2 regions of the Clostridium sp. HCS.1 genome follow, and region 1 is predicted to be linked to the other one. Evidence: a T-box and tRNA genes for the amino acid it is inferred to sense, from the RefSeq annotation. Region 1 holds a T-box; the other holds one or more tRNA genes.

The links. A T-box is a leader RNA that pairs with one kind of tRNA and senses whether it is charged. The one in region 1 lies ahead of serS (serine--tRNA ligase), so its partner is inferred to be a tRNA-Ser.
Region 2: it has a tRNA-Ser gene. The T-box ahead of serS (serine--tRNA ligase) is inferred to sense a tRNA for this amino acid. The anticodon was not compared.

What each region holds. Positions count from the first base shown of each region.
Region 1 is NZ_CP170704.1:7,630-24,527, forward strand. Features, by position in the region: gene gyrA (DNA gyrase subunit A) at 1-1,312, shown strand, start outside; rRNA gene ACFYH6_RS00040 (16S ribosomal RNA) at 1,789-3,304, shown strand; rRNA gene ACFYH6_RS00045 (23S ribosomal RNA) at 3,493-6,398, shown strand; rRNA gene rrf (5S ribosomal RNA) at 6,448-6,564, shown strand; tRNA gene ACFYH6_RS00055 (tRNA-Ile) at 6,571-6,647, shown strand; tRNA gene ACFYH6_RS00060 (tRNA-Ala) at 6,653-6,728, shown strand; rRNA gene ACFYH6_RS00065 (16S ribosomal RNA) at 7,708-9,223, shown strand; rRNA gene ACFYH6_RS00070 (23S ribosomal RNA) at 9,412-12,317, shown strand; rRNA gene rrf (5S ribosomal RNA) at 12,367-12,483, shown strand; tRNA gene ACFYH6_RS00080 (tRNA-Ala) at 12,495-12,570, shown strand; gene ACFYH6_RS00085 (HD domain-containing protein) at 12,701-13,210, shown strand; gene ACFYH6_RS00090 (transcription repressor NadR) at 13,225-13,731, shown strand; gene ACFYH6_RS00095 (NAD(P)/FAD-dependent oxidoreductase) at 13,749-15,161, shown strand; gene ACFYH6_RS00100 (DUF1667 domain-containing protein) at 15,154-15,408, shown strand; T-box leader at 15,459-15,658, shown strand; gene serS (serine--tRNA ligase) at 15,725-16,898, shown strand, end outside.
Region 2 is NZ_CP170704.1:3,640,306-3,657,203, reverse strand. Features, by position in the region: gene ACFYH6_RS17555 (staygreen family protein) at 1-682, shown strand, start outside; gene rbsK (ribokinase) at 862-2,745, shown strand; gene rbsD (D-ribose pyranase) at 2,751-3,158, shown strand; gene ACFYH6_RS17540 (sugar ABC transporter ATP-binding protein) at 3,175-4,665, shown strand; gene ACFYH6_RS17535 (ABC transporter permease) at 4,658-5,593, shown strand; gene ACFYH6_RS17530 (D-ribose ABC transporter substrate-binding protein) at 5,708-6,634, shown strand; tRNA gene ACFYH6_RS17525 (tRNA-Arg) at 6,803-6,877, shown strand; gene ACFYH6_RS17520 (MATE family efflux transporter) at 7,095-8,462, shown strand; gene ACFYH6_RS17515 (HlyC/CorC family transporter) at 8,570-9,814, shown strand; gene ACFYH6_RS17510 (nucleoside deaminase) at 9,895-10,341, shown strand; gene lgt (prolipoprotein diacylglyceryl transferase) at 10,354-11,118, shown strand; tRNA gene ACFYH6_RS17500 (tRNA-Ser) at 11,418-11,507, shown strand; RNA gene ffs (signal recognition particle sRNA large type) at 11,511-11,772, shown strand; gene ACFYH6_RS17490 (dihydrofolate reductase) at 12,068-12,559, opposite strand; partial or broken gene ACFYH6_RS17485 (thymidylate synthase) at 12,559-12,861, opposite strand; partial or broken gene ACFYH6_RS17480 (thymidylate synthase) at 13,301-13,798, opposite strand; gene ACFYH6_RS17475 (hypothetical protein) at 13,945-14,304, shown strand; gene ACFYH6_RS17470 (hypothetical protein) at 14,369-14,545, shown strand; gene ACFYH6_RS17465 (ribosomal protein L7/L12) at 14,564-14,836, shown strand; gene ACFYH6_RS17460 (GNAT family N-acetyltransferase) at 14,846-15,367, shown strand; gene ACFYH6_RS17455 (hypothetical protein) at 15,517-15,648, shown strand; gene ACFYH6_RS17450 (MFS transporter) at 15,739-16,898, shown strand, end outside.

The DNA.
Region 1 (16,898 bases):
AAGATTTAATTTAAGTGATAAGCAAGCTCAAGCAATATTAGAAATGAGACTTAGAAGATTAACAGGTCTTGAAAGAGATAAAATTGAGGAAGAGTATGCTGAACTTATGAAACAAATAGAATACTTAAAATCAATTTTAGAAGATCAAGTAAAATTACTATCAGTAATTAAAGAAGAGCTTATAGAAATAAAGAGAAGATATGGCGATGATAGAAGAACTACTATAGAAAAAGTAATGAATGAAATAGATATAGAAGATCTTATTCAAGAAGAAGAAGTAGTAGTAACATTAACTCATTCAGGTTATATAAAGAGAATATCAGCTGATACTTATTCATCACAAAGAAGAGGGGGAAGAGGAATACAAGCAATGTCTACAAAGGAAGATGACTTCGTAGAACATGTTAGTATAACTTCTACTCATTCTGATGTATTATTCTTTACTAACAGAGGAAGAGTTTATAAATTAAGAGCCTATGAAATACCGGATGCAGGAAGAACAGCTAAGGGAACTAATATAATTAATTTAATTGCAATTGAGGCAGATGAAAGAATAGAAACTGTACTTACTATAAGAGATGATATAAGTGAAGGATTCTTATTTATGGGAACCAAGCAAGGTTTAGTTAAAAAGACACCTTTATGCGAATTTAAGAATCTAAGAAAAAATGGATTAATAGCAATTAATTTAAGAGATGGAGATGAACTTCTTAAGGTTAAAGTAACTCGTGGAGACGCAGACATAATAATAGCAACAAGAGAAGGTAATGCTATTAGATTTAATGAAAAAGATGTAAGACCAATGGGAAGAACAGCTTCAGGAGTAAGATCTATACACTTAAAGGATAATGATGTTGCAGTTTGCATGGATATAGCAGTTAAGGGAGAAGATTTATTAGTTATAAGTGAAAATGGATTTGGAAAGAGAACACCTATTACTCAGTACAAGGTACAAAGAAGAAGTGGAACAGGTCTAATAACATATAAAATATCTGAAAAGACAGGAAAAGTAGTGGGAGCAACTGTATGTAAGTTAGAAGATGAGCTTATGTTGATAAATACAAGTGGAGTTGCAATAAGAATTAATGTTTCTGATATTTCAGTTACTAGTAGATCAGCAATGGGAGTAACTCTAATGAGAACATCAGATGAAGAAAAGGTTGTTGCAATTGCAAAGATATCTGGTGGAAATGAAGATAAAGAAGAACAATTAAAATTAGAAGAAGATATCAATCATAATGAAATAGAGCCTATAATTAATAATATGGAAGACAATATAGGAAATGAAGAAGATTTAGATGATATAGAATAATAAATAGGTTTAATAAAACCAAAAAACTGAAGTAACTTTATATTTATATTATAAAGTTAACTTCAGTTTTTTTTGTTATTTAAGGGTTGAAAACTAATTATATGATATATACAAGTAAAAAAGTAACGTAATCTTATCCTAGCGTGTCAATATTAGAATAATTGAGATAAAAATAGAAAATTAGAGAATATACATAATAATTTATTAAAATAATAAGGTATATATAAGACCTAGAATATTTAACATGGTAAGATAAATCTCGTCGCTGAGGGGAAACAGCAAACAAGTAAAAAAACTTGTGAAAAAGTTGTTGACAAACAGTAAGACAAATGATAAGATAATGAAGTCGCTTGAGAGCGACGAAGAAAATGGTCTTTGAAAATTGAACAGAATATAAGTTAAGTATAAAGTAAACCAGCAATTCTTTTAAGTCTTAAAATTAAGACTCAAAGTAATTTGAGCAACAGATTAAACTTTTTATTGAGAGTTTGATCCTGGCTCAGGACGAACGCTGGCGGCGTGCCTAACACATGCAAGTCGAGCGAGGAGAGTTCCTTCGGGAACAAACCTAGCGGCGGACGGGTGAGTAACACGTGGGCAACCTGCCTTATAGAGGGGAATAGCCTTCCGAAAGGAAGATTAATACCGCATAACATTGCACTTTCGCATGAAAGAGTAATTAAAGGAGCAATCCGCTATAAGATGGGCCCGCGGCGCATTAGCTAGTTGGTGAGGTAACGGCTCACCAAGGCGACGATGCGTAGCCGACCTGAGAGGGTGATCGGCCACATTGGGACTGAGACACGGCCCAGACTCCTACGGGAGGCAGCAGTGGGGAATATTGCACAATGGGGGAAACCCTGATGCAGCAACGCCGCGTGAGTGATGAAGGTCTTCGGATCGTAAAGCTCTGTCTTCAGGGACGATAATGACGGTACCTGAGGAGGAAGCCACGGCTAACTACGTGCCAGCAGCCGCGGTAATACGTAGGTGGCGAGCGTTGTCCGGATTTACTGGGCGTAAAGGGAGCGTAGGCGGACTTTTAAGTGAGATGTGAAATACCCAGGCTCAACCTGGGGGCTGCATTTCAAACTGGAAGTCTAGAGTGCAGGAGAGGAGAGTGGAATTCCTAGTGTAGCGGTGAAATGCGTAGAGATTAGGAAGAACACCAGTGGCGAAGGCGACTCTCTGGACTGTAACTGACGCTGAGGCTCGAAAGCGTGGGGAGCAAACAGGATTAGATACCCTGGTAGTCCACGCCGTAAACGATGAATACTAGGTGTAGGGGTTGTCATGACCTCTGTGCCGCCGCTAACGCATTAAGTATTCCGCCTGGGGAGTACGGTCGCAAGATTAAAACTCAAAGGAATTGACGGGGGCCCGCACAAGCAGCGGAGCATGTGGTTTAATTCGAAGCAACGCGAAGAACCTTACCTAGACTTGACATCTCCTGCATTACTCTTAATCGAGGAAGTCCTTTCGGGGACAGGATGACAGGTGGTGCATGGTTGTCGTCAGCTCGTGTCGTGAGATGTTGGGTTAAGTCCCGCAACGAGCGCAACCCTTATTGTTAGTTGCTACCATTTAGTTGAGCACTCTAGCGAGACTGCCCGGGTTAACCGGGAGGAAGGTGGGGATGACGTCAAATCATCATGCCCCTTATGTCTAGGGCTACACACGTGCTACAATGGCAAGTACAAAGAGATGCGATACCGCGAGGTGGAGCTAAACTATAAAACTTGTCTCAGTTCGGATTGTAGGCTGAAACTCGCCTACATGAAGCTGGAGTTGCTAGTAATCGCGAATCAGAATGTCGCGGTGAATACGTTCCCGGGCCTTGTACACACCGCCCGTCACACCATGAGAGTTGGCAATACCCAAAGTTCGTGAGCTAACCCGTAAGGGAGGCAGCGACCTAAGGTAGGGTCAGCGATTGGGGTGAAGTCGTAACAAGGTAGCCGTAGGAGAACCTGCGGCTGGATCACCTCCTTTCTATGGAGAAATCTAGTAAGCATGGCGCTTATCTAGTATAACTTAGAAGATGGTTTATCTTAACTTCTGTTCAATTTTGAAGGACTAAGTTCTTCAATTTTGTTCTTTGAAAATTGCACATGAATAAAAATAACAACAAGCCAAAAATATTCTTTGTGAATAACTTTGTAATAAATTACTTTTTAAAAGGTCAAGCTACAAAGGGCGCATGGTGAATGCCTTGGCATCAGGAGCCGATGAAGGACGTGATAAGCTGCGATAAGCTTCGGGTAGGCGCACATAGCCAGTGATCCGAAGATTTCCGAATGAGGAAACTCACATGGGAAACCCCATGTATCCTGTGATGAATAAATAGTTACAGGAAGGTAAACCTAGGGAACTGAAACATCTAAGTACCTAGAGGAAGAGAAAGAAAAATCGATTTTCTTAGTAGCGGCGAGCGAAAGGGAAAGAGCCCAAACCAGAGATTTATCTCTGGGGTTGCGGACAGAACATTAACGGAAAATTATAATTAATCGAACACAACTGGAAAGTTGGGCCACAGAGTGTAATAGCCACGTAAGTGAAAATTATAATAACCAAGTTCTGATCCAGAGTACCACGAGACACGTGAAACCTTGTGGGAAGCAGGGAGGACCACCTCCCAAGGCTAAATACTACCTGATGACCGATAGTGAAGAAGTACCGTGAGGGAAAGGTGAAAAGAACCCCGGGAGGGGAGTGAAATAGAACCTGAAACCGTGTGCCTACAACCGGTCAAAGCCCCTTATGAGGGTGATGACGTGCTTTTTGTAGAACGAGCCAACGAGTTACGGTATGTAGCAAGGTTAAGTACTTAAGGTACGGAGCCGAAGGGAAACCGAGTCTTAATAGGGCGACTAGTTGCATGCCGTAGACCCGAAACCGGGTGACCTATCCATGGCCAGGTTGAAGCGGGGGTAAAACCCCGTGGAGGACCGAACCACGTTGCTGTTGAAAAAGCATGGGATGAGCTGTGGATAGCGGAGAAATTCCAATCGAACTCGGAGATAGCTGGTTCTCCTCGAAATAGCTTTAGGGCTAGCGTCGGATATGAGTAATGGAGGTAGAGCACTGAATGGGCTAGGGGGCATATCGCTTACCGAACCTTATCAAACTCCGAATGCCATATACTATTAGTCCGGCAGTCAGACTACGAATGATAAGATCCGTGGTCAAAAGGGAAAAAGCCCAGATCGTCAGCTAAGGTCCCAAAGTGTAAGTTAAGTGGTAAAGGATGTGGGATTTCTAAGACAACTAGGATGTTGGCTTAGAAGCAGCCACTCATTTAAAGAGTGCGTAATAGCTCACTAGTCGAGAGATCCTGCGCCGAAAATGTCCGGGGCTCAAACTTACCACCGAAGCTACGGGCTCAAGATTACTTGAGCGGTAGAGGAGCGTCGTAATCGGGCTGAAGTCGTACCGTAAGGAGCGGTGGACTGATTACGAGTGAGAATGTTGGCATTAGTAGCGAGATGTAAGTGAGAATCTTACAGGCCGAAAATCTAAGGTTTCCTGGGGAAGGCTCGTCCGCCCAGGGTTAGTCGGGACCTAAGCCGAGGCCGAAAGGCGTAGGTGATGGACAATTGGTTGATATTCCAATACCACTATTATCGTTATTATCGATGGTGTGACGGAGAAGGATAGGATGTGCTAGCGATTGGAAATGCTAGTCTAAGCATTTAGGGAGTTAAGATAGGCAAATCCGTCTTAACAATCCTGAGGTGTGATGGGGAAGGCCATTTAGGCTGAAGTATCTGATTCCCTGCTTCCAAGAAAAGCATCTAGAAAGAGAAATAGTGCCCGTACCGCAAACCGACACAGGTAGATGAGGAGAGAATCCTAAGGCCATCGGAAGAATTGCAGTTAAGGAACTAGGCAAATTGACCCCGTAAGTTAGCGAGAAGGGGTGCCTGCGAGAGCAGGCCGCAGAGAATAGGCCCAAGCAACTGTTTAGCAAAAACACAGGTCTCTGCTAAAGCGTAAGCTGATGTATAGGGGCTGACGCCTGCCCGGTGCTGGAAGGTTAAGGGGAACACTTAGCGCAAGCGAAGGTGTGAACTTAAGCCCCAGTAAACGGCGGCCGTAACTATAACGGTCCTAAGGTAGCGAAATTCCTTGTCAGGTAAGTTCTGACCCGCACGAATGGCGTAATGACTTGGGCACTGTCTCAACTGCAAATCCGGCGAAGTTGTAGTGCGAGTGAAGATGCTCGCTACCCGCGATTGGACGGAAAGACCCCGTAGAGCTTTACTGTAGCTTAGCATTGAGTTCCGATATTGTCTGTACAGGATAGGTGGGAGACTGAGAAACTAGGGCGTCAGCCTTGGTGGAGTCAACCTTGGGATACCACCCTGATAGTATTGGGATTCTAACTGGACGCCATGAATCTGGTGACAGGACATTGTTAGGTGGGCAGTTTGACTGGGGCGGTCGCCTCCTAAAATGTAACGGAGGCGCCCAAAGGTTCCCTCAGAACGGTCGGAAATCGTTCGTAGAGTGCAAAGGCAGAAGGGAGCCTGACTGCGACACCCACAAGTGGAGCAGGGACGAAAGTCGGGCTTAGTGATCCGGTGGTACCTCGTGGGAGGGCCATCGCTCAACGGATAAAAGCTACCTCGGGGATAACAGGCTGATCTCCCCCAAGAGTCCACATCGACGGGGAGGTTTGGCACCTCGATGTCGGCTCGTCGCATCCTGGGGCTGTAGTAGGTCCCAAGGGTTGGGCTGTTCGCCCATTAAAGCGGCACGCGAGCTGGGTTCAGAACGTCGTGAGACAGTTCGGTCCCTATCCGTCGCGGGCGTAGGAAATTTGAGAGGAGCTGTCCTTAGTACGAGAGGACCGGGATGGACTGACCTCTGGTGCACCAGTTGTTCCGCCAGGAGCATGGCTGGGTAGCTAAGTCGGGAAGGGATAAACGCTGAAAGCATCTAAGCGTGAAGCCCCCCTCAAGATGAGATTTCCCATAGCGTAAGCTAGTAAGACCCCTTGAAGAACACAAGGTTGATAGGTCAGAGGTGTAAGTGTGGTAACATATTTAGCTGACTGATACTAATAGGTCGAGGGCTTGACCAATAAAATAATGTTATTAATTCATGTGCAATTTTCAGAGAACACTCTGAAATCTGGTGATGATGGCGTAGAGGAAACACTCCTTTCCATTCCGAACAGGAAAGTTAAGCTCTACAGCGCCAATGGTACTGCATGGGAGACTGTGTGGGAGAGTAGGACGTTGCCAGGTGAATAAGGATCTTTAGCTCAGTTGGTTAGAGCAACCGGCTCATAACCGGTCGGCCCGGGGTTCGAGTCCCTGAAGGTCCACCATATTTGGGGGTATAGCTCAGTTGGGAGAGCACTTGCCTTGCACGCAAGGGGTCAAGGGTTCGAATCCCTTTACCTCCACCAAAGCTACGAATATTTCGTAGCTTTTTTTGTATAAAAAATACTACAATAAATATGGGAATAAATATAATAAAAAGCTCTTTATAATATAATAAAAATTATTATTTAAATTTTAACTGTAATATTAAAAAATTAGATTTAGAATAAATTATAAAAGAAAGTAACAGCAGATATTTATAAATAGCTTACAGATATAAATAAATATAAAATGTAAATTTATACTATACAACTAAAGTACAGTTTAATATATGATATAAAAACCACCAAATTTACTGGGGGTTTTTGTTTTTTTATTAATAATATATATATATAATAAAGATATCCAGTATTAATATAGTAAAGTATTAATTATACTTTATATTAGAATTAATGAATTTTATCTATAGTATATTTAGTAGAATATATTTCTAGAAAATAATTTGTACATATAATATATATACCTATATTAGAAAAAGTGTTTAAACATAAAATAAAGAATTATAAATAATAGAAGTTTTTATTCTTATATTTTAAAATAAAATTCTATAGAAATATAAAATAAAATAATAAAAACATATAATTATATAAAATATAATAAAATTATATATGTGTGGAAGTATCTAATTTATTAGTTGTTTGCTATAAAATATCATGTTAACTCTACCAGGCGTATCAATAATATTAAATAAAAGATATTTAGAGAAATATTAAGATATATTAATATAATTTTAAAATATTAAGTATATATTATAAAAAATGATTCTAATAACATGATAAGATAAATCTCGTCGCTGAGGGGAAACAGCAAACAAGTAAAAAAAACTTGTGAAAAAGTTGTTGACAAACAGTAAGACAAATGATAAGATAATGAAGTCGCTTGAGGGCGACGAAGAAAATGGTCTTTGAAAATTGAACAGAATATAAGTTAAGTATAAAGTAAACCAGCAATTCTTTTAAGTCTTAAAATTAAGACTCAAAGTAATTTGAGCAACAGATTAAACTTTTTATTGAGAGTTTGATCCTGGCTCAGGACGAACGCTGGCGGCGTGCCTAACACATGCAAGTCGAGCGAGGAGAGTTCCTTCGGGAACAAACCTAGCGGCGGACGGGTGAGTAACACGTGGGCAACCTGCCTTATAGAGGGGAATAGCCTTCCGAAAGGAAGATTAATACCGCATAACATTGCACTTTCGCATGAAAGAGTAATTAAAGGAGCAATCCGCTATAAGATGGGCCCGCGGCGCATTAGCTAGTTGGTGAGGTAACGGCTCACCAAGGCGACGATGCGTAGCCGACCTGAGAGGGTGATCGGCCACATTGGGACTGAGACACGGCCCAGACTCCTACGGGAGGCAGCAGTGGGGAATATTGCACAATGGGGGAAACCCTGATGCAGCAACGCCGCGTGAGTGATGAAGGTCTTCGGATCGTAAAGCTCTGTCTTCAGGGACGATAATGACGGTACCTGAGGAGGAAGCCACGGCTAACTACGTGCCAGCAGCCGCGGTAATACGTAGGTGGCGAGCGTTGTCCGGATTTACTGGGCGTAAAGGGAGCGTAGGCGGACTTTTAAGTGAGATGTGAAATACCCAGGCTCAACCTGGGGGCTGCATTTCAAACTGGAAGTCTAGAGTGCAGGAGAGGAGAGTGGAATTCCTAGTGTAGCGGTGAAATGCGTAGAGATTAGGAAGAACACCAGTGGCGAAGGCGACTCTCTGGACTGTAACTGACGCTGAGGCTCGAAAGCGTGGGGAGCAAACAGGATTAGATACCCTGGTAGTCCACGCCGTAAACGATGAATACTAGGTGTAGGGGTTGTCATGACCTCTGTGCCGCCGCTAACGCATTAAGTATTCCGCCTGGGGAGTACGGTCGCAAGATTAAAACTCAAAGGAATTGACGGGGGCCCGCACAAGCAGCGGAGCATGTGGTTTAATTCGAAGCAACGCGAAGAACCTTACCTAGACTTGACATCTCCTGCATTACTCTTAATCGAGGAAGTCCTTTCGGGGACAGGATGACAGGTGGTGCATGGTTGTCGTCAGCTCGTGTCGTGAGATGTTGGGTTAAGTCCCGCAACGAGCGCAACCCTTATTGTTAGTTGCTACCATTTAGTTGAGCACTCTAGCGAGACTGCCCGGGTTAACCGGGAGGAAGGTGGGGATGACGTCAAATCATCATGCCCCTTATGTCTAGGGCTACACACGTGCTACAATGGCAAGTACAAAGAGATGCGATACCGCGAGGTGGAGCTAAACTATAAAACTTGTCTCAGTTCGGATTGTAGGCTGAAACTCGCCTACATGAAGCTGGAGTTGCTAGTAATCGCGAATCAGAATGTCGCGGTGAATACGTTCCCGGGCCTTGTACACACCGCCCGTCACACCATGAGAGTTGGCAATACCCAAAGTTCGTGAGCTAACCCGTAAGGGAGGCAGCGACCTAAGGTAGGGTCAGCGATTGGGGTGAAGTCGTAACAAGGTAGCCGTAGGAGAACCTGCGGCTGGATCACCTCCTTTCTATGGAGAAATCTAGTAAGCATGGCGCTTATCTAGTATAACTTAGAAGATGGTTTATCTTAACTTCTGTTCAATTTTGAAGGACTAAGTTCTTCAATTTTGTTCTTTGAAAATTGCACATGAATAAAAATAACAACAAGCCAAAAATATTCTTTGTGAATAACTTTGTAATAAATTACTTTTTAAAAGGTCAAGCTACAAAGGGCGCATGGTGAATGCCTTGGCATCAGGAGCCGATGAAGGACGTGATAAGCTGCGATAAGCTTCGGGTAGGCGCACATAGCCAGTGATCCGAAGATTTCCGAATGAGGAAACTCACATGGGAAACCCCATGTATCCTGTGATGAATAAATAGTTACAGGAAGGTAAACCTAGGGAACTGAAACATCTAAGTACCTAGAGGAAGAGAAAGAAAAATCGATTTTCTTAGTAGCGGCGAGCGAAAGGGAAAGAGCCCAAACCAGAGATTTATCTCTGGGGTTGCGGACAGAACATTAACGGAAAATTATAATTAATCGAACACAACTGGAAAGTTGGGCCACAGAGTGTAATAGCCACGTAAGTGAAAATTATAATAACCAAGTTCTGATCCAGAGTACCACGAGACACGTGAAACCTTGTGGGAAGCAGGGAGGACCACCTCCCAAGGCTAAATACTACCTGATGACCGATAGTGAAGAAGTACCGTGAGGGAAAGGTGAAAAGAACCCCGGGAGGGGAGTGAAATAGAACCTGAAACCGTGTGCCTACAACCGGTCAAAGCCCCTTATGAGGGTGATGACGTGCTTTTTGTAGAACGAGCCAACGAGTTACGGTATGTAGCAAGGTTAAGTACTTAAGGTACGGAGCCGAAGGGAAACCGAGTCTTAATAGGGCGACTAGTTGCATGCCGTAGACCCGAAACCGGGTGACCTATCCATGGCCAGGTTGAAGCGGGGGTAAAACCCCGTGGAGGACCGAACCACGTTGCTGTTGAAAAAGCATGGGATGAGCTGTGGATAGCGGAGAAATTCCAATCGAACTCGGAGATAGCTGGTTCTCCTCGAAATAGCTTTAGGGCTAGCGTCGGATATGAGTAATGGAGGTAGAGCACTGAATGGGCTAGGGGGCATATCGCTTACCGAACCTTATCAAACTCCGAATGCCATATACTATTAGTCCGGCAGTCAGACTACGAATGATAAGATCCGTGGTCAAAAGGGAAAAAGCCCAGATCGTCAGCTAAGGTCCCAAAGTGTAAGTTAAGTGGTAAAGGATGTGGGATTTCTAAGACAACTAGGATGTTGGCTTAGAAGCAGCCACTCATTTAAAGAGTGCGTAATAGCTCACTAGTCGAGAGATCCTGCGCCGAAAATGTCCGGGGCTCAAACTTACCACCGAAGCTACGGGCTCAAGATTACTTGAGCGGTAGAGGAGCGTCGTAATCGGGCTGAAGTCGTACCGTAAGGAGCGGTGGACTGATTACGAGTGAGAATGTTGGCATTAGTAGCGAGATGTAAGTGAGAATCTTACAGGCCGAAAATCTAAGGTTTCCTGGGGAAGGCTCGTCCGCCCAGGGTTAGTCGGGACCTAAGCCGAGGCCGAAAGGCGTAGGTGATGGACAATTGGTTGATATTCCAATACCACTATTATCGTTATTATCGATGGTGTGACGGAGAAGGATAGGATGTGCTAGCGATTGGAAATGCTAGTCTAAGCATTTAGGGAGTTAAGATAGGCAAATCCGTCTTAACAATCCTGAGGTGTGATGGGGAAGGCCATTTAGGCTGAAGTATCTGATTCCCTGCTTCCAAGAAAAGCATCTAGAAAGAGAAATAGTGCCCGTACCGCAAACCGACACAGGTAGATGAGGAGAGAATCCTAAGGCCATCGGAAGAATTGCAGTTAAGGAACTAGGCAAATTGACCCCGTAAGTTAGCGAGAAGGGGTGCCTGCGAGAGCAGGCCGCAGAGAATAGGCCCAAGCAACTGTTTAGCAAAAACACAGGTCTCTGCTAAAGCGTAAGCTGATGTATAGGGGCTGACGCCTGCCCGGTGCTGGAAGGTTAAGGGGAACACTTAGCGCAAGCGAAGGTGTGAACTTAAGCCCCAGTAAACGGCGGCCGTAACTATAACGGTCCTAAGGTAGCGAAATTCCTTGTCAGGTAAGTTCTGACCCGCACGAATGGCGTAATGACTTGGGCACTGTCTCAACTGCAAATCCGGCGAAGTTGTAGTGCGAGTGAAGATGCTCGCTACCCGCGATTGGACGGAAAGACCCCGTAGAGCTTTACTGTAGCTTAGCATTGAGTTCCGATATTGTCTGTACAGGATAGGTGGGAGACTGAGAAACTAGGGCGTCAGCCTTGGTGGAGTCAACCTTGGGATACCACCCTGATAGTATTGGGATTCTAACTGGACGCCATGAATCTGGTGACAGGACATTGTTAGGTGGGCAGTTTGACTGGGGCGGTCGCCTCCTAAAATGTAACGGAGGCGCCCAAAGGTTCCCTCAGAACGGTCGGAAATCGTTCGTAGAGTGCAAAGGCAGAAGGGAGCCTGACTGCGACACCCACAAGTGGAGCAGGGACGAAAGTCGGGCTTAGTGATCCGGTGGTACCTCGTGGGAGGGCCATCGCTCAACGGATAAAAGCTACCTCGGGGATAACAGGCTGATCTCCCCCAAGAGTCCACATCGACGGGGAGGTTTGGCACCTCGATGTCGGCTCGTCGCATCCTGGGGCTGTAGTAGGTCCCAAGGGTTGGGCTGTTCGCCCATTAAAGCGGCACGCGAGCTGGGTTCAGAACGTCGTGAGACAGTTCGGTCCCTATCCGTCGCGGGCGTAGGAAATTTGAGAGGAGCTGTCCTTAGTACGAGAGGACCGGGATGGACTGACCTCTGGTGCACCAGTTGTTCCGCCAGGAGCATGGCTGGGTAGCTAAGTCGGGAAGGGATAAACGCTGAAAGCATCTAAGCGTGAAGCCCCCCTCAAGATGAGATTTCCCATAGCGTAAGCTAGTAAGACCCCTTGAAGAACACAAGGTTGATAGGTCAGAGGTGTAAGTGTGGTAACATATTTAGCTGACTGATACTAATAGGTCGAGGGCTTGACCAATAAAATAATGTTATTAATTCATGTGCAATTTTCAGAGAACACTCTGAAATCTGGTGATGATGGCGTAGAGGAAACACTCCTTTCCATTCCGAACAGGAAAGTTAAGCTCTACAGCGCCAATGGTACTGCATGGGAGACTGTGTGGGAGAGTAGGACGTTGCCAGGTTATTTTTATTTGGGGGTATAGCTCAGTTGGGAGAGCACTTGCCTTGCACGCAAGGGGTCAAGGGTTCGAATCCCTTTACCTCCACCAAGAAGTCATGATTTCATGACTTCTTTTTTTATATTTAAAAGTTTGAAAACTTATATGAATTGATAATAAAAATATATAGTGTTATTATTTTTATAGATGATAGTTAATAATAAAAAATAAGGGTGATTTTATGACTTTATATAGAATAAAGCAATTTATTTGGGGATTTACTTCATTATTTAAAGAAATAGATTATACATATATAACAAAATTTTTAAATGAAAATGAAATAGAGATATTTAATACTCTTAAACATAATGATAAGCACCACTGCATAAGAGTGTGTAAGGATTCAATAAAAATGAGAAATGAATTAAATATAGATGTAGATATGTATAGATTAGGAAGAGCTGCATTATTACATGATGCAGGAAAGGGAAAGATACATTTATCATTAGTAGAGAAGTCTGCAGTTGTATTATTAGATAAATTAACAAGGGGAAAGATAAGAAGATATGATAATATTAAACAAATAAATGTTTATTATAATCATCCTAATATAGGATTAGGGATTTTAATAAAAAATGGATTTGAATATGATAAGGAATTATTAGATGTGGTAAGGTACCATCATAGCCCCAATATAAAAAATGAAAATAAAATGCTTAATATAATTAAGATATGTGATGATAAAAACTAATTTTGAGGTGATTTATGAGTTCTAAAAAGAGAAGAGAAGAGATTATAAATTTATTAATAAAAAGCAATGGAGCTATAAAGGGCACAGAACTTGCTTCTTTATTCGGTGTTACTAGGCAAGTAATAGTTAAGGATATAGCTATTTTAAGAGCAGAGGGTAAAAATATTATAGCAACGCCTGATGGGTATATATATAGTAAAGATAGTAATAAATATAAATCTATAATAGCAGTTAATCATGATAGTAATAGAACCATTGAAGAATTAGAAATAGTAGTTAAGTATGGTGGAATGATAGAAGATGTTATTATTGAGCATCCTATTTATGGTGAAATAAAGGGAAACTTAATGATTAGAAATTTAAATGATTTGAATAAATTTGAAAGTAAATTTAAAGATAAAAATGTTAAACCATTGTCAAATCTAACAAATGGAGTTCATTTACATACAATAGCTGCAGATAGTGAAGAAGATATAAAATCAATAATTAAAGAATTAAAGGAAAAGGGATTTTTATTATAATATGGGAGGAATAAAATATGGATTATGATATTCTTATATTAGGAGGAGGAATCATTGGGTGTGCTGTAGCATATGAGCTATCTAAGTATAATTTTAATATAGCAGTAATAGAAAGAGATTATGATATAGCAGATGATATATCCTTCGTAAATACATCAATTGTGTATGATGGATCTGAAACATCAGATGATGTAATGGCTAGATATGAGTATATAGGAAATGCAATTATGCAGGAAACATGTAAAAAGTTCAATGTTCCTTTCAAGAAGGTAGGAGCATTAAGAGTTGTTAATGATGATAATGGTGTTAAAAAGCTTATAGAAATGCATGAAAGAGCTAAGAATAGGGGAATAGAAGGGGTCTATTTAATAGATGATAAAGATGTTTATGATATAGAGCCTAATATAAATCATAATATAAAAAAAGGTCTTTATTCAGAAAATATAGGAATTGTAGCACCTTATGACTTAGCTATATCCTACGCTGAAGTGGCATTTGATAATGGTGTTATTTTTAGATTAGAGGAAGAAGTATTAAATATTCAAAATTTATCAAAAGGATTTAGAGTTACAACAAATAAAAATAAGTTTAGTTGTAAAGTAGTTATTAACACTATACCACATGAGATATATATTAAAGAAAATGGAAAAGTTGAAGAAAAAGAACAAGAAGTAGGTAGTAGAAAATTTAAAAACATGAGTTATCTATTAGTAGAAGATAGTTATAAAAATAAGTTAAATAAGATAGTTATAGAAACTTTTGATAAGGATACATTTATTTTAAGTACACCTACAACTACTACAGGTACATTAATAGGAATTAAAAGTACTGAAAAGACAAGTTTAAGTGATAATTTGTTTTATGCTAATAGATTATTGAAAAATTTAAATCAGAACAATATTAGTAATCTTTTTAGGGAAAGTTACAATAAGGATTCAATGCTAATAGATGAAAGTGAAATCGATACAGGCTATATTAGAGTAACAGGAACACATTATGGTAAAATTACTATAGCGCCAGCTATAGCTAAAATGATTTGTGATACTATTGCCAATAACTTAAACTGCACTCTAAAAAAGAATTTTATAGATAAGAGAAGAGAAGTATATAAGTTTAGAGAATTGGGAAAGAAAGAAGCTAATGAAATAATTTCATTAGATAAGAGATATGGAAAAATAATTTGTGTATGTAATAGCATTTCAGAAGGTGAAATAGTAGATTCTATAAGAAGGCCTTTAGGTGCTAGAACTGTAGAAGGAGTAAAAAGAAGAACAGGATCAGGATTTGGAAACTGCCATGGATCCTACTGTGTAGAAAAGATAGTAAATATATTAGCTCGAGAATTAGATAAAAATGTAACAGATATAGTAGATGATTCAAAGGACTCTAAGATAATTTCAAGTAGAATAAAGGAGTTTAAGGATGTATAATTTAGATGAAAAAGAAGAGAATAAGGATATATTTACATCAGTAGTTAGAGTTAAAGGCAGTGATAAATATAGAGTAGTACCTGTTAAGTCAAGTGAAAAAGTAGATATAAGTATCTGGAGAGAACTATCTAAAGTATTAGGAAGAATATATGTAAGTACTCCAATAAGGGTAGGAGATACAATATGTAAAAATATACTTAATACTGGGGTTGACATTATATGTACACGGGATTTATCAGATGACTAAATAAATTATTGACATTAATATTTTTTTATAATATATTAAGAATAAATATAATAAAACTGTTGAAAAGGCTAGTAATATCAGTATTTGCTTTAAGAGAGTCGATGGATGGTGTGAATCGATAGTAATATGATATGAATCCACCTTGGAGGGACTGTGATGAACAGTACGGTATAAACCGTTAAATTTTTTAAGAGAGTAGCATTATTATGTTACTAATTAGGGTGGCAACGCGGAACTTTTCGTCCCTTTTAGGGAAAGAAAGGTTCTTTTTTATTGAAAAAAATTAAAAGGTATAAATTATTAGGAGGGATATAAAATGTTAGATTTAAAGTTTGTAAGAGAAAATCCAGAAATAGTTAAAAAAAATATAGAAAATAAGTTCCAAAATAATAAACTTCCATTAGTAGATGAAGTAATAGAATTAGATAAGAAGCTTAGGGAAGCTAAACAAGAAGCTGAATCATTAAGAGCTAATAGAAATAAGTTATCAAAACAAATTGGTGGTTTAATGGCTCAAGGAAAAAGAGAAGAAGCAGAAGAAATGAAAAAGAAGGTAACTGAAAATTCAGAGCGTTTATCTGAGTTAGAAGCTAAAGAATCAGAGTTATCAGAAAGAGTTACTACTATAATGTTAAATTTACCAAATATAATTGACCCAAGTGTTCCAATTGGTAAAGATGATAGCCAAAATGTAGAAGTTGAACGTTTTGGAGAACCAAAGGTTCCAGATTTTGAAGTTCCATACCATACAGATATAATGGAAAAGTTAAGTGGATTAGATTTAGATAGTGCTAGAAAAGTAGCAGGAAGTGGATTCTATTACTTAATGGGGAATATTGCAAGACTTCATTCAGCAATAATTTCTTATGCTAGAGACTTTATGATAGATCGTGGATTTACTTATTGTATTCCTCCATATATGATACGTAGTGAAGTTGTTACAGGAGTTATGAGCTTTGCTGAAATGGATGCTATGATGTATAAAATTGAAGGAGAAGATTTATATCTAATTGGAACAAGTGAACATTCTATGATAGGTAGATATATAGATACTATATTACCAGAAGAATCATTACCACAAACTTTAACAAGCTATTCTCCTTGTTTTAGAAAAGAAAAAGGAGCTCATGGAATAGAAGAAAGAGGAGTATATAGAATTCATCAGTTTGAAAAGCAAGAAATGATAGTTGTATGTAAACCAGAAGAAAGTATGGAATGGTATGATAAATTATGGAGAAATACTGTAGATTTATTCCGTTCTCTAGATATACCAGTTAGAACTTTAGAATGTTGTTCTGGAGATTTAGCAGATCTTAAGGTTAAGTCAGTAGATGTAGAAGCTTGGTCACCAAGACAAAAGAAATATTTTGAAGTAGGAAGTTGTTCTAACTTAGGAGATGCACAAGCTCGTCGTTTAAAGATTCGTGTAAATGGTAAGGATGGAAAATACTTTGCTCATACATTAAACAATACAGTTGTTGCACCACCAA
Region 2 (16,898 bases), 150 kb from region 1:
TTCAAACAAAATTACAGTAAATATAAATAAGGATGAGAATAAAAGTAAGAACATATATAAAGGTGAAGGACTATGTGGAAGATGGTGTTGTGAAAAGGAAAAATATATGCTTTTCTTTCAAGTAAATGTAGTTTCAAATAAGAATGGTTATGAAAGAGCAAAGGAAAAGGATAAACTAATAAGAAAAGGGCTTCCACTAATGATTAACTCTATAATAAAAGCTGAAGAAAAATTTCTAAAGGAAAATAAGTATTTATATGAATCTGAAATATTCATAAAATTTAACTCGATCTATGATGACTTTTACAAGGTAGAAATTTTTGGGAAATTAAAAAATTATATAAATATAGAAATATATGATGAAAAGGAATTAAAAGAAAAGGGAATTAATAGTCAAGTAAAAACAATAAAAAACAACATAGATATTAATAAAAATCTAATTTTAAACCTAATAAACCCTCATATAGAAATACATTTAGCACCAATGTATGGAAAAGAAGTTAAGTTTCTAATAAGAGAAATAGAACTACTAAGTATAAAAGAATTAGATGGTATTGATGGGGTATATAAAGAGCATGAAATAGTTGTTTCAGTTAAAATATTAAATATGAATTATATAGAAGAATTGATATTAGATATAAAAGTAAAATCAAATGGTGTAGCAATTAGTAATATAGCATAGAAAAAATTATATACATTATAAAAGTATTGAGAAAAGCATATTTTCAATACTTTTTAAATGTTATAATACACAGAATATTCAGAAAATGATGTTGACAGTAAAAATTTAAAGGAATATAATTAATATATACTTGAAAAGCTTTTCAAAGAGTGTGAGAAGAGGAAGAAATGGAGGTATCCATGGGAAGTATTAAAAAGGTAGCTGAAATAGCTGGTGTCTCTCCATCTACGGTATCTCGTGTTATGAATGGTACCGCTAATGTTGATGAGAAAAAAAGGCAAAGAGTACTTGATGCAATAGAAGAAATCGGTTTCAGACCTAACGAGTTAGCAAGAGCATTATTAAAGAAAACATCTAAAATTATAGGGGTTATAATACCTAATATTGAAAATCCTTTTTTCAGCGAATTAGCGAAATCAATTGAAGAGGAAGCTTATTGTAATGGATATAAAATTCTACTGTGTAATTCTAATAATAACACAGATAAAGAAATGATGAATATTCAAATGCTAAATCAAATAAATGCAGATGGAATTATTATTATGACAAATAGTGAATTAGTTACCAATAATGTAATTAGTAATTTTAATATTCCTATTGTTATGGTTGATCGGAAGTTGCTAGGATTAGGAGAAATAGCAAATATTCAATCAGATAATTATAAGGGTGGGAAAATTGCTACTGAGCATTTATTAAATTGCGGTTGTAAAAATATTGTATGTATTAGAAATGAAATGGAATATGATAGCGGTAAACAAAGATATAAGGGATATAGGGATATTTGTAGAAAATATAATATAAAAGAACAATATGTTGACTGCAAATATGATTATGAAGAGGGGCTAAAAGCTGCCAGAGAATTAATTGAAAAATATCCAGATGTAGATGGTATTGTTGCATGTAATGATATGGTTGCTATTTCAACATATAAGGTTTTAATGGAAGCAGGATATAGAGTACCTGGTATGGTACAAATAATTGGATTCGATAATATTAAACTTAGTTCAATATTTACACCAGAAATTACAACTATATGCCAACCAATAAAGGATATGGGCACATTAGCTGTGCAAATTATTATGAAAAATATTAGAGGGGAAGAATTTGATAAAGAAAATATTTTCGATGTTAGATTAATAGAACGTCAAACTACAAAACGGAAAGGAGCAAATAAAATGAAATTTGCAGTAGTAGGGAGTATCAATATGGATATGACTGTTACAGCAAGAAGAATTCCATCAAGAGGGGAGACTATTCAAGGGGACACACTAAGTTATATTCCTGGTGGGAAAGGTGCTAATCAAGCAGTTGCTATGGCTAAGCTTGGAGAGGATGTTACTATGTTTGGATGCGTAGGTAGCGATAGTAATGGGCAAAAAATGATAGAGAATTTAAAGAATTTAGGAGTAAATACTAACTACATTAAAGTTCTAGAAGGTGTTCCTACAGGAATTGCTATGATTACAGTTGGTGAAAATGACAATACAATAGTAGTTGTTCCAGGAGCAAATGGTAAAGTTGATAAGAGGTATATAGATAGCATTAAAGATGTTTTGGAAAACTATGATATGGTTGTTTTACAGCATGAAATCCCATTGGAAACAGTTCATTATGTTATAGAATTTTGTGCAGAAAAAAATATTCCTGTAGTTTTAAATCCTGCACCAGCTTCACCTGTACCTATGGATATTATAGAGAAAGTAACATACTTAACTCCTAATGAACATGAAGCAGCTATTATTTTTGGAGACAATCAAACTACAGAAGAATTATTGAAAAGATATCCTGAAAAGTTAGTTATAACCCAAGGATCAAGAGGAGTTTCTACTGCTTTAAAGTCTGGTGAAATTCTGAAAATCCCTCCAAGACTTGCACATGTAGTAGATACCACAGGGGCAGGAGATACATTAAATGGTGCCTTTTCTGTGGAAATTTGTAGGGGATTAGATATAAAGAATGCATTGTTATTTGCAAATACAGCAGCAAGTTTATCTATTGAAAAATTTGGTGCACAGGCTGGAATGCCTACAAGAGAAGAGGTAAATAAGGAACTTGGGAGGTAATATTTATGAAAGTAAATGGAATTATAAATAGTGATATTTCTCGTGTTTTATCTTATATGGGACATACTGATAGAATTTGCATTGGCGATTGTGGGTTGCCAATTCCTAATGAAACTGAGCGTATAGATTTAGCATTTAAATTAGGTAATCCAGCTTTTATGGATGTTTTAAAAGAAGTTGCTAGTGACATGAAAATTGAAAAAATAATTTTGGCAGAAGAAATAAAAATAAATAATCCAAAAATATTATCAGAGATAGAAGATTATTTTTCTAAATTAGATATTAAACCAGAAATAGAATATGTTTCTCATGTGGAACTTAAGCTACTTACAAAAGAATGCAAGGCAGTAATTCGTACAGGAGAAACAACTCCTTATGCCAATATTATTTTACAATCTGGTTGTATCTTCTAAATAAGGAGGGGAAATTATGCAGATTGAAATGCGTGGAATTAATAAAGCTTTTGGTGGTAATAAGGTTCTGAAAAATGCTGGTTTTTTATTGGATAATGGAGAAGTTCATGCTTTAGTAGGTGAAAATGGTGCTGGTAAATCAACTCTTATGAAGATTCTTACAGGTGTTTATACAAGAGATGAGGGTACTGTTATTGTAGATGGAAAGGAAGTATGTTACAAAAACCCCAAGGAAGCAGAAAATGCTGGTATTGTATTTATTCATCAAGAATTAAATGTATTGTTTGATTTAACTGTAGAAGAAAATATGTTTATGGGAAAGGAAATAACAAATAAGTTTGGAGTTTGTGACAAGAAATCTATGCGTGATGAAGCAAAGAAAGTATTAGATAGACTTGGTGTTAATATTAATCCTAGTACTAGAATGGACAGGCTATCAGTTGGTCAACAACAGATGATTGAAATAGCAAAAGCCTTAATGATAGATGCAAAAGTTATTATAATGGATGAACCTACAGCAGCTTTAACACAAAATGAAACAAAAGTACTATTTCAGATTATTAGGAACTTAAGAGAAAAAGGCGTTTCTATTATTTATATTTCACATCGTATGGAAGAGATATTTGAATTATGTGATAGTATTACAGTTCTTAGAGATGGTGAATATATTGCAACAAAGAAAATTACTGATACTGATATGAATGATTTGGTTAAAATGATGATAGGACGTGAAATTGGTGAACGTTATCCAGAAAGAAATGCAAAAATAGGAGCTGTAGTATTTGAAGTAAAGGATTTCAATTGCCCTGGAGTATTCAATAATATATCATTTCAAGTTCGTGCAGGTGAAGTCCTTGGTGTATCAGGTTTAATGGGAGCTGGTAGAACTGAAATTATGAAGGCTATCTTTGGAGATATGCCTAATGTAACAGGGAAAGTTTTTATTGATGGAATGGAAATAGTAAATAAGAATCCTCGTGATGCAATGAAAAATGGAATTGGATTTATTACTGAAGATAGAAAATCAGAAGGATTAATGCTTGAAGATAGCATTATGAAAAATATTTCTATAGCAAACTTAGGGAGAATATCTAAAAATGGTGTTCTCATGAAAAAAACAGAGAATGATTTAGTTAAAGAAGCTATTGAAGAATTACACATTAAATGCTTTGGACCATCACATGAGTGTAATAAGTTAAGTGGTGGTAATCAGCAAAAAGTTGTATTTGCTAAATGGATTGATACAGACCCTAAGGTTCTTATTTTAGATGAACCTACTAGGGGAGTAGATATTGGTGCCAAGAAAGATATTTATAACATTATTAATAAATTAGCAGCAACTGGAGTTGCAATTATAATGGTGTCTTCTGAACTCCCTGAAGTATTGGGGATGTCTGATCGTATAATGGTTGTAAGAGAAGGTAAAATAACTGGGATTTTACCAAAAGAAAAAGCTAATCAAGAAAATATTATGACTTTAGCGACAGGAGGAAAACTAAATGAATAATAAGAAATTAATTAATTATGTACAAGATTTAGGGGCTTTAATTGCGTTGATTTTATTAATAGTAGTTATTAGTATTATAAGTCCCGAATTTAGAACTGTAGGAAACTTCTTATCATTACTAAGACAATCTTCAATAAATGGACTTATTGCCTTTGGTATGACTTTTGTTATATTGACTGGCGGAATTGACTTATCAGTAGGTTCTGTTTTAGCTCTATCTACAGCATTATGTGCAAAATTTATTGCAAATGGAATGCCTGTAGGATTAGCAATACTTCTTGCATTAATAATTGGTACAGGCTTTGGTTTAATAAGTGGTGTTTTAATAACAAAAGGGCGTTTACAACCATTTATTGCAACTTTAATTACTATGACAGTATTTCGTGGAGCTACAATGATTTTTATGGATGGTAAACCTATTTCTAATTTAGGAGATAGTTTTTTACTAAAATTTATTGGAAAGGGAAGTATATTTGGAATACCTGTTCCTGTAATACTATTTATTGCTATTTTCGTATTATTTATATTTATACTAGAAAAAACAGTATTTGGACGACGTATTTATGCTACAGGTAGCAACTGGAAATCAGCTAAACTATCTGGAGTAAATATCGATAAAACAAAATTAGCAGCATATGCAATTTCTGGTTGTATGGCAGCTTTAGCAGGATTAATATTGCTATCTCGTTTAGGATCAGCACAACCTACTTTAGGGTCAGGATATGAGTTAGATGCAATCGCAGCAGTAGCATTAGGTGGAACAAGTATGAATGGAGGACGTGGTCGTATATGGGGTACATTTGTAGGTGTTTTAATTATTGCTGTTTTGAATAATGGGTTAAACATACTTGGTGTATCTTCTTACTATCAAGATGTGGTAAAAGGAGTTGTAATTCTAATTGCTGTATTATCAGATCGTAAACGTTAATCAAAATTAATTAGGTTATACAAAATATAACATATAATAAAATTTAAAAATCAACTCACACTTTTTATAAAAATAAAATTTGTAGAGTTGTAAAAGTATTAGGAGGGAAAAAATATGAAACTGAAAATTAAAAAATTACTTGGTATTGCATTAGCAACAGCAATGATGATGTCTGTAACTGCTTGTAGTTCAGTCAGTGTTGACGGGGAAAAAGACAGTGGTACAGAAACAAAAGAAGGTAATGGAAGTATAGGTCTTTCAGTATCAACATTAAACAATCCTTTCTTCGTAACTTTAAGTGATGGTGCTAAAGAAAAAGCAAAAGAAAAAAATGTGGAATTAATTGTTGTAGATGCAGGAGATGATGCTGCAAAACAAACAAGTGATATTGAAGATCTTATTTCAAAAAATATTAGTGTATTAATTGTTAATCCTGTAGATTCCGATGCAGTAGCACCTGCAGTAAAAGATGCAATTGCAAAAGGTATTAAAGTAGTTTCTGTTGACCGTGTCGTAAATGGTGTAGATGTTGATTGTGCAATAGCTTCTGATAATGTAGCAGGTGCAAAAATGGCAACAGAATATCTATTAAGCTTAGTTGGAGAAGGTGCTAAAGTTGCTGAATTAGAAGGAGTACCTGGAACAAGTGCTGCAATAGATCGTGGTAAAGGCTTCCATGAAATAGCTGACACAAAACTTAATGTAGTATCAAAACAAACTGCAAACTTTAATCGTTCAGAAGGTATGACAGTTATGGAAAATATGCTACAAGCTAATCCTGATATAGTAGGTGTATTTGCACATAATGATGAAATGGCTTTAGGTGCTGTAGAAGCAATTAATGGAAAAGATATAGTAGTAGTAGGCTTTGATGCAACTGATGATGCTTTGGCAGCAGTTAAAGATGGTAAAATGGCTGCAACAGTAGCTCAACAACCTGATTTAATGGGATCAACAGCTGTAGAAACAGCAGTAAAATTAATGGCAGGAGAAACAGTAGAAAAAGAAATTCCTGTAGAAGTAACATTAGTAAAAGAATAAAATAGATTTAATATATAACTAAAAAAATAATAACCACCCCTTTAAGGAGTGGTTATTATGATTTAATATCTAAGCTATTGAGTTAGTAAAACATAGGAGTTTTTCCATATGCATACTTTATATATTGACATGAAGAAAATGTTATTATACAATTTATTTGGTACTTAAGTCTCCATAGTTCAATGGATAGAACAGTCCCCTCCTAAGGGACAGATACAGGTTCGATCCCTGTTGGGGATACCAATAAAAAACTCGTAAACCAAGATAATTCAAGGTTTACGAGTTTTTTACTTAATTAAATATTGTTACTTTAATTTAGTGTTTTAATATTGTTGACAAACTAGGGGAATTATTAGAAAATATTTTATGATTTAAGAGCAGATGGGCAGCTAATTACCCATTGCTCTTTTTTTTATGTATTAAATAAAAGTATTCGTACTAATAAATGCAGGAGGATAAAATGAAGAAAATACTAAAGGATAAAACTTTTATAACTACAATGCTTACCTTAGCATTGCCAATAACTTTTCAAAGCTTTATAACATCATCTTTAAATCTTGTAGATAATCTGATGATTGGTAGATTAGGAGAGGAGGTTATTGCAGCAGTAGGACTAGCAAATCAATATTTCTTTATATTTATGTTATGTCTTTCAGGCATAAATGCAGGTGCTAGTGTGTTTATGTCACAGTACTGGGGAAAGAAAGATGTTATAAATATTAAGAAGGTCCTTGGATTAGATATATCAATAGGTTTAATTGCATCAATAATATTTGGAGGAGCAGCCTTTATATTATCAGGCTCAATAATGGCTATATTATCAAAAGATCCTAGAGTTATTGAACTTGGATCACAGTATTTAAGAGTTATTGCTATTAGCTTTTTATTTACAAATTTTACTCAAGGATTTTCATCTGCACTAAGAAGTACAGAACAGCCTAAGATCCCTATGTACGCTAGCTTAATAGGTGTAATTTGTAATGCACTTTTAAACTGGATATTTATATTTGGAAACTTAGGAATAAAACCAATGGGGGTAGTTGGGGCAGCTTTAGCAACAACTATTGCAAGAACTTTAGAAATGACTTATATATTTTTCATGATTTATGTTAAAAATAATATTGTTTCATCAAAGATAAAAGAACTATTTTCTTTTGATATGAATTTTATCAAGGTGTATTTCAATACTTCTACTGCTGTTATTGCTAATGAATTATTATGGTCACTAGGAATGACAGCATACTCAATAGCCTATGCACAAATAGGAACTAGTGCTGTTGCCACAATGCAAATTGCAACAACATTAAATAATATGTTTATGGTCTTATGTATAGGGTTAGCATCAGCTGCTGCAATAATGGTTGGGAATAAAATTGGTGCTAATGAAGAAGATATTGCTGTAGATTATTCACATAAGATAGGTAAAATTTCTCCTATAATAGGATTAATAATAGGAATAGCAGTATGGCTTTTAGCACCACAAATTGTTAGACCATTTAATGTTGAAGCAAATACTTTTAAAGACGCAGTTACAGTTTTAAGAATTATGGCATTAATATGTCCTATAAGATTCTATAATGTAGTTATGATTGTTGGAATTTTTAGAGGTGGCGGAGATACTCTTTATTCAACACTAGTCCAATTAGGAACTGTATGGTTCTATGCTGTACCTATTTCCTTTATTGGAGCAATATTCTTAGGCTTTCCTGTAACATTAGTATATTTCTTAATATGTACAGAAGAGTTTATCAAAATTATATTTGAAAGAAGTAGATTAAAGTCAGGAAAATGGATAAAAAATGTAGTTGAAGAATATGAAATTGCGTAGAAGAATATAAATTTAAGGATACAATTTTTATTAGTTCTAATATTTTGAAATTTATATATGATATAATAGATAATAAAATATATTTATCATTAGGAGAGTGAATTATTTTGGAGAGTTACACGTGGCAGATAATATTATTGATAATATTATTAATAATGTCAGGATTCTTCTCTATGTCAGAAACAGCCTTAATGGCACTAAGTAAAATTAGAATAAGACATATGGTGGATGAGGGAGTTAGAGGAGCAAAATTAGTTGAAAAATTATCTCAGGACCCAAGCAAATTATTAGGAGCAATATTAATTGGAAACAATATAGTTAACATTGGAGCATCAGCACTTGCTACATCAGTTGCTGTTAAGGTTATTGGACCAAGTGGTGTAGGTGTGGTTACTGTAATAATGACTATTTTAGTCCTTATATTTGGTGAAATAACGCCTAAATCTATAGCTAAGCAAAATTCTGAAAAGGTATCTTTAATGGTTAGTAAACCAATAAATTTTATAGTTAAAGTATTTAAACCCTTAGTATTAATATTTACTGCTATATCTGGAATTTTTATAAGACTTTTAGGTGGTGATCCTAAAGCTACAGAACCATTTATTACAGAAGAAGAATTAAGAACTATGGTTGGGGTTAGTGAGGAAGAGGGAGTACTTGAAGGCGTTGAGAAGGAAATGATATTTAATGTTTTTGAGTTTGCTGATTCTCAAGTAAAGGATGTAATGGTTCAAAGGGTAGATATAGTAGCTGTAGATGTTAATGCTACCTATGAAGAAGTTATTAATATAATTAAAACTGAGCAATTTTCAAGATTACCAGTTTATAATGAAAACATAGATGATGTTATAGGAATACTTAATGTTAAAGATTTAATAATGGCATCAGGATGTGAAGAAAACTTTAAAGTATCAGATTATATGAGAGAACCTTACTACACTTTTGAGTTTAAGAAGATAACTGAATTATTTAAAGAAATGAAGAAAACAAGAAATCATATTGCAGTAGTATTAGATGAATATGGTGGTAATGTGGGTATAGTTACTATTGAGGACTTAATTGAAGAAGTAGTTGGAGAAATTGAGGATGAATACGATGATGAAAGAGATAGTAACATAATAGTTGTTAAAGAAGATGAATATATAGTTGATGGTAGTGCAAGGTTAGACTATATTGGAGACTTAATAGGCGTTACTATGGAATCAGAAGAATTTGATTCTGTAGGAGGTTTAGTTATTGGAGAATTAGGAAGATTTCCAGAACCAAATGAAGAGGTTAAGATTAATAATATTAGATTTATAGTAGAAGATATTGATAAGAATAGAATTAAAAAGGTTAGAATATTTACTTAAGGTGCTGTAGCACCAATGTATATTTGGAGCTGCTTTAGTAGCTCCTTTTTATAAAATTTTTTATTTAGGAGAAATGTATTATGGACTACATGGATCTTGCAATAGGAGAGGCCGAAAAGGCTTTTTATAAGGGGGAAGTCCCTGTTGGAGTAGTAATAGTTAAAGATGGACAAATAATATCACAAAAACACAATTTAAAAGAAGAGATGAAACTTACTACTGCCCATGCTGAAATTTTAGCTATAGAAGAAGCAAGTAAAAAGTTAGATAATTGGAGGCTATCTGGTTGCCATATGTATGTAACCCTAGAACCTTGTCCAATGTGCGCAGCAGCTATAGCACAAAGCAGAATATCTAAATTATATATTGGTACATTCAATAAAGACATGGGAGCTTGTGGGTCAACAATAAATTTATTAGGTTACAATGTATTTAATTGGCAAGTTGATATAAAATGGTGTTATAATCAAAAATGTAGTGATTTACTAACATCATTTTTTAAAAATAGAAGAAAAAACAAATTGTAGAGGAGGAACGAAATGAATCCAGTAGCTTTTGAAGTTTTTGGCTTAGAAATTAGATGGTATGGATTAATAATATCATTTGGGGTTTTAGCAGCTATGCTATTAATGTATTTTCTAGCAAAGAAGAAAAATATTGACTACGATGTAATAATAGATGCCTTTTTAATTACTTTCCCTATATCAATTATAGGAGCAAGATTATATTATGTTGCATTTGAATATCAAAACTATCATTCTTTTATGGATGTAATAAATATAAGAAATGGTGGAATGGCTATTCATGGTGGTGTTATAGCAGCATTATTGTCAGGGTATATCTTTGCTAGATATAGAAAAGTTAATTTTCTAAAATATGTAGATGTAATAATGCCAGGGGTTATTTTAGCACAAGCTATAGGTCGTTGGGGAAATTTTATGAATCAAGAAGCTCATGGGGGGCCTGTATCTCAAGAATTTATAAGTAAGTTCCCAGAATTTATACAAAAGGGTATGTTGATAAAGGGTATTTATTATCATCCAACATTTTTATATGAGTCTTTATGGAATTTATTAGTTTGCTTAATTCTAGTTTATATACTTCTTAAAAAGAAAGATGGAAAAGATGGAATTGTACTTGGTGGATATATGATTTTATATTCAATAGGAAGATTCTTCATTGAAGGATTAAGAACAGATAGCTTAATGTTTATGGGTCTTAGAACAGCTCAAATTGTAAGCTTAATAGGAATAGTTCTAGGAATAGTGCTAATTATATTTGTAACTAAAAAGAAAAGAGCATAAATAATATTAATAAAAAATATATATGAAATGTAGAATTATTGATGTACTGATTTTATAAACTTCTTTAGAAGTTTATTCTTTAATTCTACATTTTTTATTATTCCTTTTATATTATTTATAGTTTAAAGTGAATTTTATGCCTTTATAAAGTTATATTAAATTTTAATTTGGGTGGCCTTAGCTTTTAAATGTTGCAATATTTATTTGTATATGATAATATATAGCAGTAGTTCAAATTAAGTAACTATAAGCAAATTTAAAAATAATTATGTTATTAATTATTTTCATTAATTTAATATGGAGAGATGTCCGAGTGGTCGAAGGAGCACGCCTGGAAAGCGTGTATAGGGGAAACTCTATCAGGGGTTCAAATCCCCTTCTCTCCGCCATGGCCGTGCTAGATGGGGAGTTAGCGGTGCCCTGTAACCTGCAATCCGCTATAGCAGGATTGAATTCCTAGCCTAGGCTTTAGTCTGTAGAGCCTGCCTATGCAAGTGGTGTTGATGGCAAGGTCCCATACGACGTAAGTGCGTGAACCTCGTCAGGTCCGGAAGGAAGCAGCGATAAGCGATTACTGCGTGTGATATGGATAAATCTTGTCAGAGCTAACTACATAGTAACGTCTATAGACTACTGTCGAAGCTAGGTGCACGGTTTAATTTTAGGCCTTTCTTGCAAGAAGGGTTTTTTTAATGTAAATGTGAAATTTAAAAATAATTATTTATAGGTTACTCTTCAATAGGATTAACATACAATAGGACAAAGAAAGCGAGGGAATTCCTTTAGGAATACCCTCGTTTTCTTTTTTGATATTTAGGAATTTATAAAAAGATTACCCTGTGAATAATTTTTTATAAATTCCTTTCCTTCAGTATTGGAGGAGATAGATATTATGTTCTGGCGACTTGGAGCCTGTGAGGTCGAAAAGAATATAATATCTATCTCCTTTTTATTTTCTTGTTAAATCTATAAAACTAAATTTTAAATTATCAGCTTCATTAATAAATATTTCAGATTCGTAATCAATGAACCAATCTTCAAGATTTATTTTAGGGAAGGTAGTATCTCCATTAAAATCTTTATAAACCTTAGTTAAATAAAGTTTATCAGATTTAGGTAAAAGAGATTTATATATTTCTCCACCACCGATAATAAAAGCTTCTTCATTAGAATTTTCAAATCTATCTATAATATAATTTATATCATTAACTACTTCAACTTCAGTTGAGTCAACTTTATAATCTTTATCTCTTGTAATCACAATATGATGCCTATTAGGTAAGACTTTTGGTAAAGATTCAAAGGTTTTTCTTCCCATAATTATAGTATGACCAGATGTAATTTCCTTAAATCTCTTTAGGTCCTTAGAGATATGCCATAGAAGCTGATTATCTCCACCAATTACATCATTGCTTGCTACAGCAACTATAATTGATAACATTATACACTTACCTCCATTTTAATAGGGTCATGGTGCTTGTAATCTATTAGTTTTATATCATCTACAGTGAAATCGTAGAAGTTAGTAATTTCAGGGTTTATCCAAAGCTTTGGAGCTTCAAAATCTTCATTTTCTCTAGTAAGTTGAAGTTTCATCCCTTCAATTTGGTTTTCATAAATATGAGCATTATTAATAACATGAGTAAATAATCCAGGTTTAAGATTAGTTACTTGAGCTATTAAATGAACAAGTACAGCATATTGACTGGTATTAAATGGAACCCCTAGTGGTATGTCTCCTGACTAAATTTTCAATAAGGCTCGCTACACCTTATCCGCTTTATTTAGAAAAGCTGCTGTATATTTCTATACAGAAAAGACTATATCATAATCTATAAAATGTTATTTTATAGATTCCCTGCTTTTCCCGTTACCTCACATGTCAATGTGACCTCCGATAGCTTGAGGGGTACTCTACTTACTTATATCTAATATCCTTTTAAATATATTAAATATGTTTTCGATAGTCGTTAGGCATTTATTTATATATCATAATATTCATATGTAGGATAATTTTTAGATCTTATCCTATATAGTATAGTTGCTGGAACAACATTTAAATTTCTTCATTTGTAATCAGCCCTTTATATTTGATATATAAATATTTAGCACGGGATTATCCTATAAAAATGGACTTTCCCCGTTTAACAGGGTTTGCAAAAAGTATTACTACTTAATGGCGCTCATTTGAACGCTGGATTAACATACAGTTTAGGTGGCCATCAGTTACATCCCATAAAGTTTGATAGCAACAAGGCTGTAAAGTCATCTCTGGTAAGTCCTCGATGTTCCACATAGACATTATCATTCTTCTGTCTTGAGGATTAGTTTTTAAAGTTTCAATAAGTTTATCAACTTGATTAAATTTAGCTATTTGGTATCCATAAGCTTTACCGATTGTGTTATTTTCATCTACCCATTCATCCCAAATGTGTACATTTTGCTCTTGAAGCTTTGTAACATCATTGGATTGATCCCTATATATCCATAGCATTTCCTTTATAGCTGTTTTAAATGCAACCTTTTTAGTGGTTAGAATAGGAAATTCCTTTTGTAAGTTAAATTGCATAATTTGATGTGGTAGCTTATATGTAGGCATTCCTGTTCTATTATTATCGTAATACCCATTATCTAAGATATCTCTAACTATAGATAGATATTTCTTATCGTACAAACTCAAATTATATCCCTCCTTATTTTTGATTAAGATTATTGTACTATAAAAACTATAAATGAAGTTAGTATAAAATTTAACTAGAATTACAATATATGGTATAATGTTACTTGAGAATCATCATAATTAGTAAATTTAAGGGGGTATAATTAATGTCAAAGGATAAACTTTTACCTATATCAATTTTTTCTTTAGCACTTTCTATAGTTATTGCTGCATCTATTATTTCAAAGGGAATTGAAAATAAGGGAAGATTCATAGGAGATGGACTATTTCAAGGAGCTAATAATATTAGCACTACTATAAGAGATATTTCACTTAATGATAAAGATAGTAAAAGTATTCTTAATGTTGACACTGCATCAATATATTTAGGAATATCACAAGATAGACTAATGCAAATATTAAATAATAAAGAATCAGGAATTCCATATACAAAAGTAGGAGAAAATTTTATTTTTAGCAAAAATGCATTAGATAAATGGATAGAAGAATCTAATTTTAAAATGTAGCCTAACTTTATATAGATGAGGATTTATAAGAATAGAAAGTAGTGAAGATTTAAGGAGAAAATTAATGATTATATATAGAGGGCCCAAATATTATTTGATAGAGGTATTTTTATTATCTATAGCTATTTTTTGGATAGGAGTAGTAATATTTGATACAAAAGAACCGCTTATAAGTTATTTATTATCAATAATAGTTTCTGATTTGATATTAAAATCTAAGGGGAAATTAAATCTTAAATAAAGGATGGAAGTTAATATAATGGATGGATTAGGTAGTGTATTTTTATTTATAATAGTTGGATTTATGATAATTTATATTTCTCAAATAGGGGAAGAAGTTAAGAAATTAAATAAAACTTTAGACAAGCTGGTTAATCATTTTGGAATAGAACTTTATAGAAATATTGATGAGGAATTGAAGGATATCATTTTAAATGAGGGAAAGATAAAGGCTATAAAGAAATATAGAGAGCATACTGGTTTAGGGCTTAAGGAAGCAAAAGAATATATTGATAATTTAAATATAAAGTAGGAGGAATTTATGAAGATAAGAAGATTAACTGAAGATAATGCAAGAGAGTTTTGGGAATTAAGATTTAGGGCTTTAAGAGAAGATGGGGATGCCTTTGGAGCAACTTATGAAGAAGAAATAAAGAAGCCAATACAAAGCCTTATAGAAATATTCAATAATAACTATATTAAGCCTATAAATAATAATTTTATTTTAGGAGCTTTTAATGATGAAAATAAAATAATAGGTGTAATTGGATTATATAGAGAAACAAGGATTAAATTAAGACATAAAGCAACTATATGGGGAATGTATATAATACCTGAATACAGAAGAAAAGGAATTGCTAAGAAACTATTAACTGAATTAATTAATATAGCAAAAACTATGGAAGAATTAGAACAATTAAGTTTAGCTGTAGTAAGTAGTAATACAAAAGCCATTGGTTTATATAATACATTAGAATTCATAACTTATGGCAAAGAAAAAAATGCAATAAAATCAAATAATAAATATTATGATGAAAATTATATGGTGTATTTTGTAAAATAATAGGCGAAAAATTCAGAAAAAGATATATGGTATTTAATACTGCCTTTCTACCTCTGTTTTTTTATCGTTTTTTTAGCTATTGCAATTTTTTTGAAAATAATTTATTATGAATATATATTAATCTGGAAAAAGAAAGGAGAAATAGAATTATGGAATTTGCTGTAAAAAGGTTTAAATATGAAGTATTTTCTAGTAGTGCACAATCAAAAACAGCTGCAATTTTAGAAAATTGGATTACTATAACCTTTTTTAAGGTAAAAATGCAAGATTCTATTTCTTAACTTGCAAAAGTAGTAACTCCAATTAGACCCATCTGTTTCTAGAGGGTCTTTTATTATGCCCAAAAACGTAAAAAATTGGAGTTGATTTTAATGAATAAAATAAGTAAAAATATTAAAAATGAGTATTTATATAGATTTCTTTCATACTTTGATATAACATCTGCTATTTGGGTATTATATCTAGGTTATAAAGGTATGAACTTAGCTGAAATAGGATTGATTGAAGGGATATTTCATGTAACTGGATTTCTATCAGAAATTCCAACAGGAGCCTTAGCTGATTTATTTGGTAGAAGAAAAATTATGATAATTGGCAGATTAACATCCTTAATATCTGCAATAATAATGTTATTTTCTAATTCCTTTTTAGGATTTGCAATTGGATTTATATTATCTGCATGGGGATATAACTTAAATTCTGGATCTGAAGAAGCATTAGTCTATGATAGTCTTAAAGTTTTGAAAAGAGAAGAAGAGTATTTAAAAATTAATGGAAAAATAAATTTAATTATAGAAGTTTCACAGGGATTAGCAGTATTTATTGGTGGGATTCTTTCTGAAATAAATTTTTCAATTAGTTATATTACAGCAATTATTATAGGAATATTTTCCTTGATAGTTTCTTTTAATTTTACAGAAGTAGATATTAGAGAGTCTCATGAAGAGAGAATTACAGTAATTAATCATTTTAAGACCTCTATAAATATAGTAAAAGAAAATAAGATGCTTTTAAATATATTAATTTTCTTTCCTACAATATATACATTTTCAGCCATAATATATTTCTATGGTCAAAAGTTTTTGAGTGATGGTGGCTATTCAAGAGTAAATATATCTATTATATTTTTAGTTAATGGAATACTTTCATCTATAGGAGCAATTTTAAGTAGTAGAGTATATGAAAAATTTAAGAGTATAGGCTGGATATCCATATCTATGATAATAAGTATTCTAATACTATTTATGGGGAATGTAACTAAAAATCTATCATTACTAATTTTTCTTTTCATAGGCTTTTTAACATCAATACTTCAGCCAATTAGTAGTAAGTTAATAAACTCTATGGTAGCTTCCAAGCAAAGAGCAACTATAATTTCTGTAGAGAGTATGTTTTACTCTATGATGATGATAATATTATTCCCTATATGTGGATTTATAGGAGATAAAATTTCTTTAGATATATCTTTTGAAATTATTGGATTCATAGGTTTATTAATTACCAGTATTGAAATACTAATTATAAAGAAAAA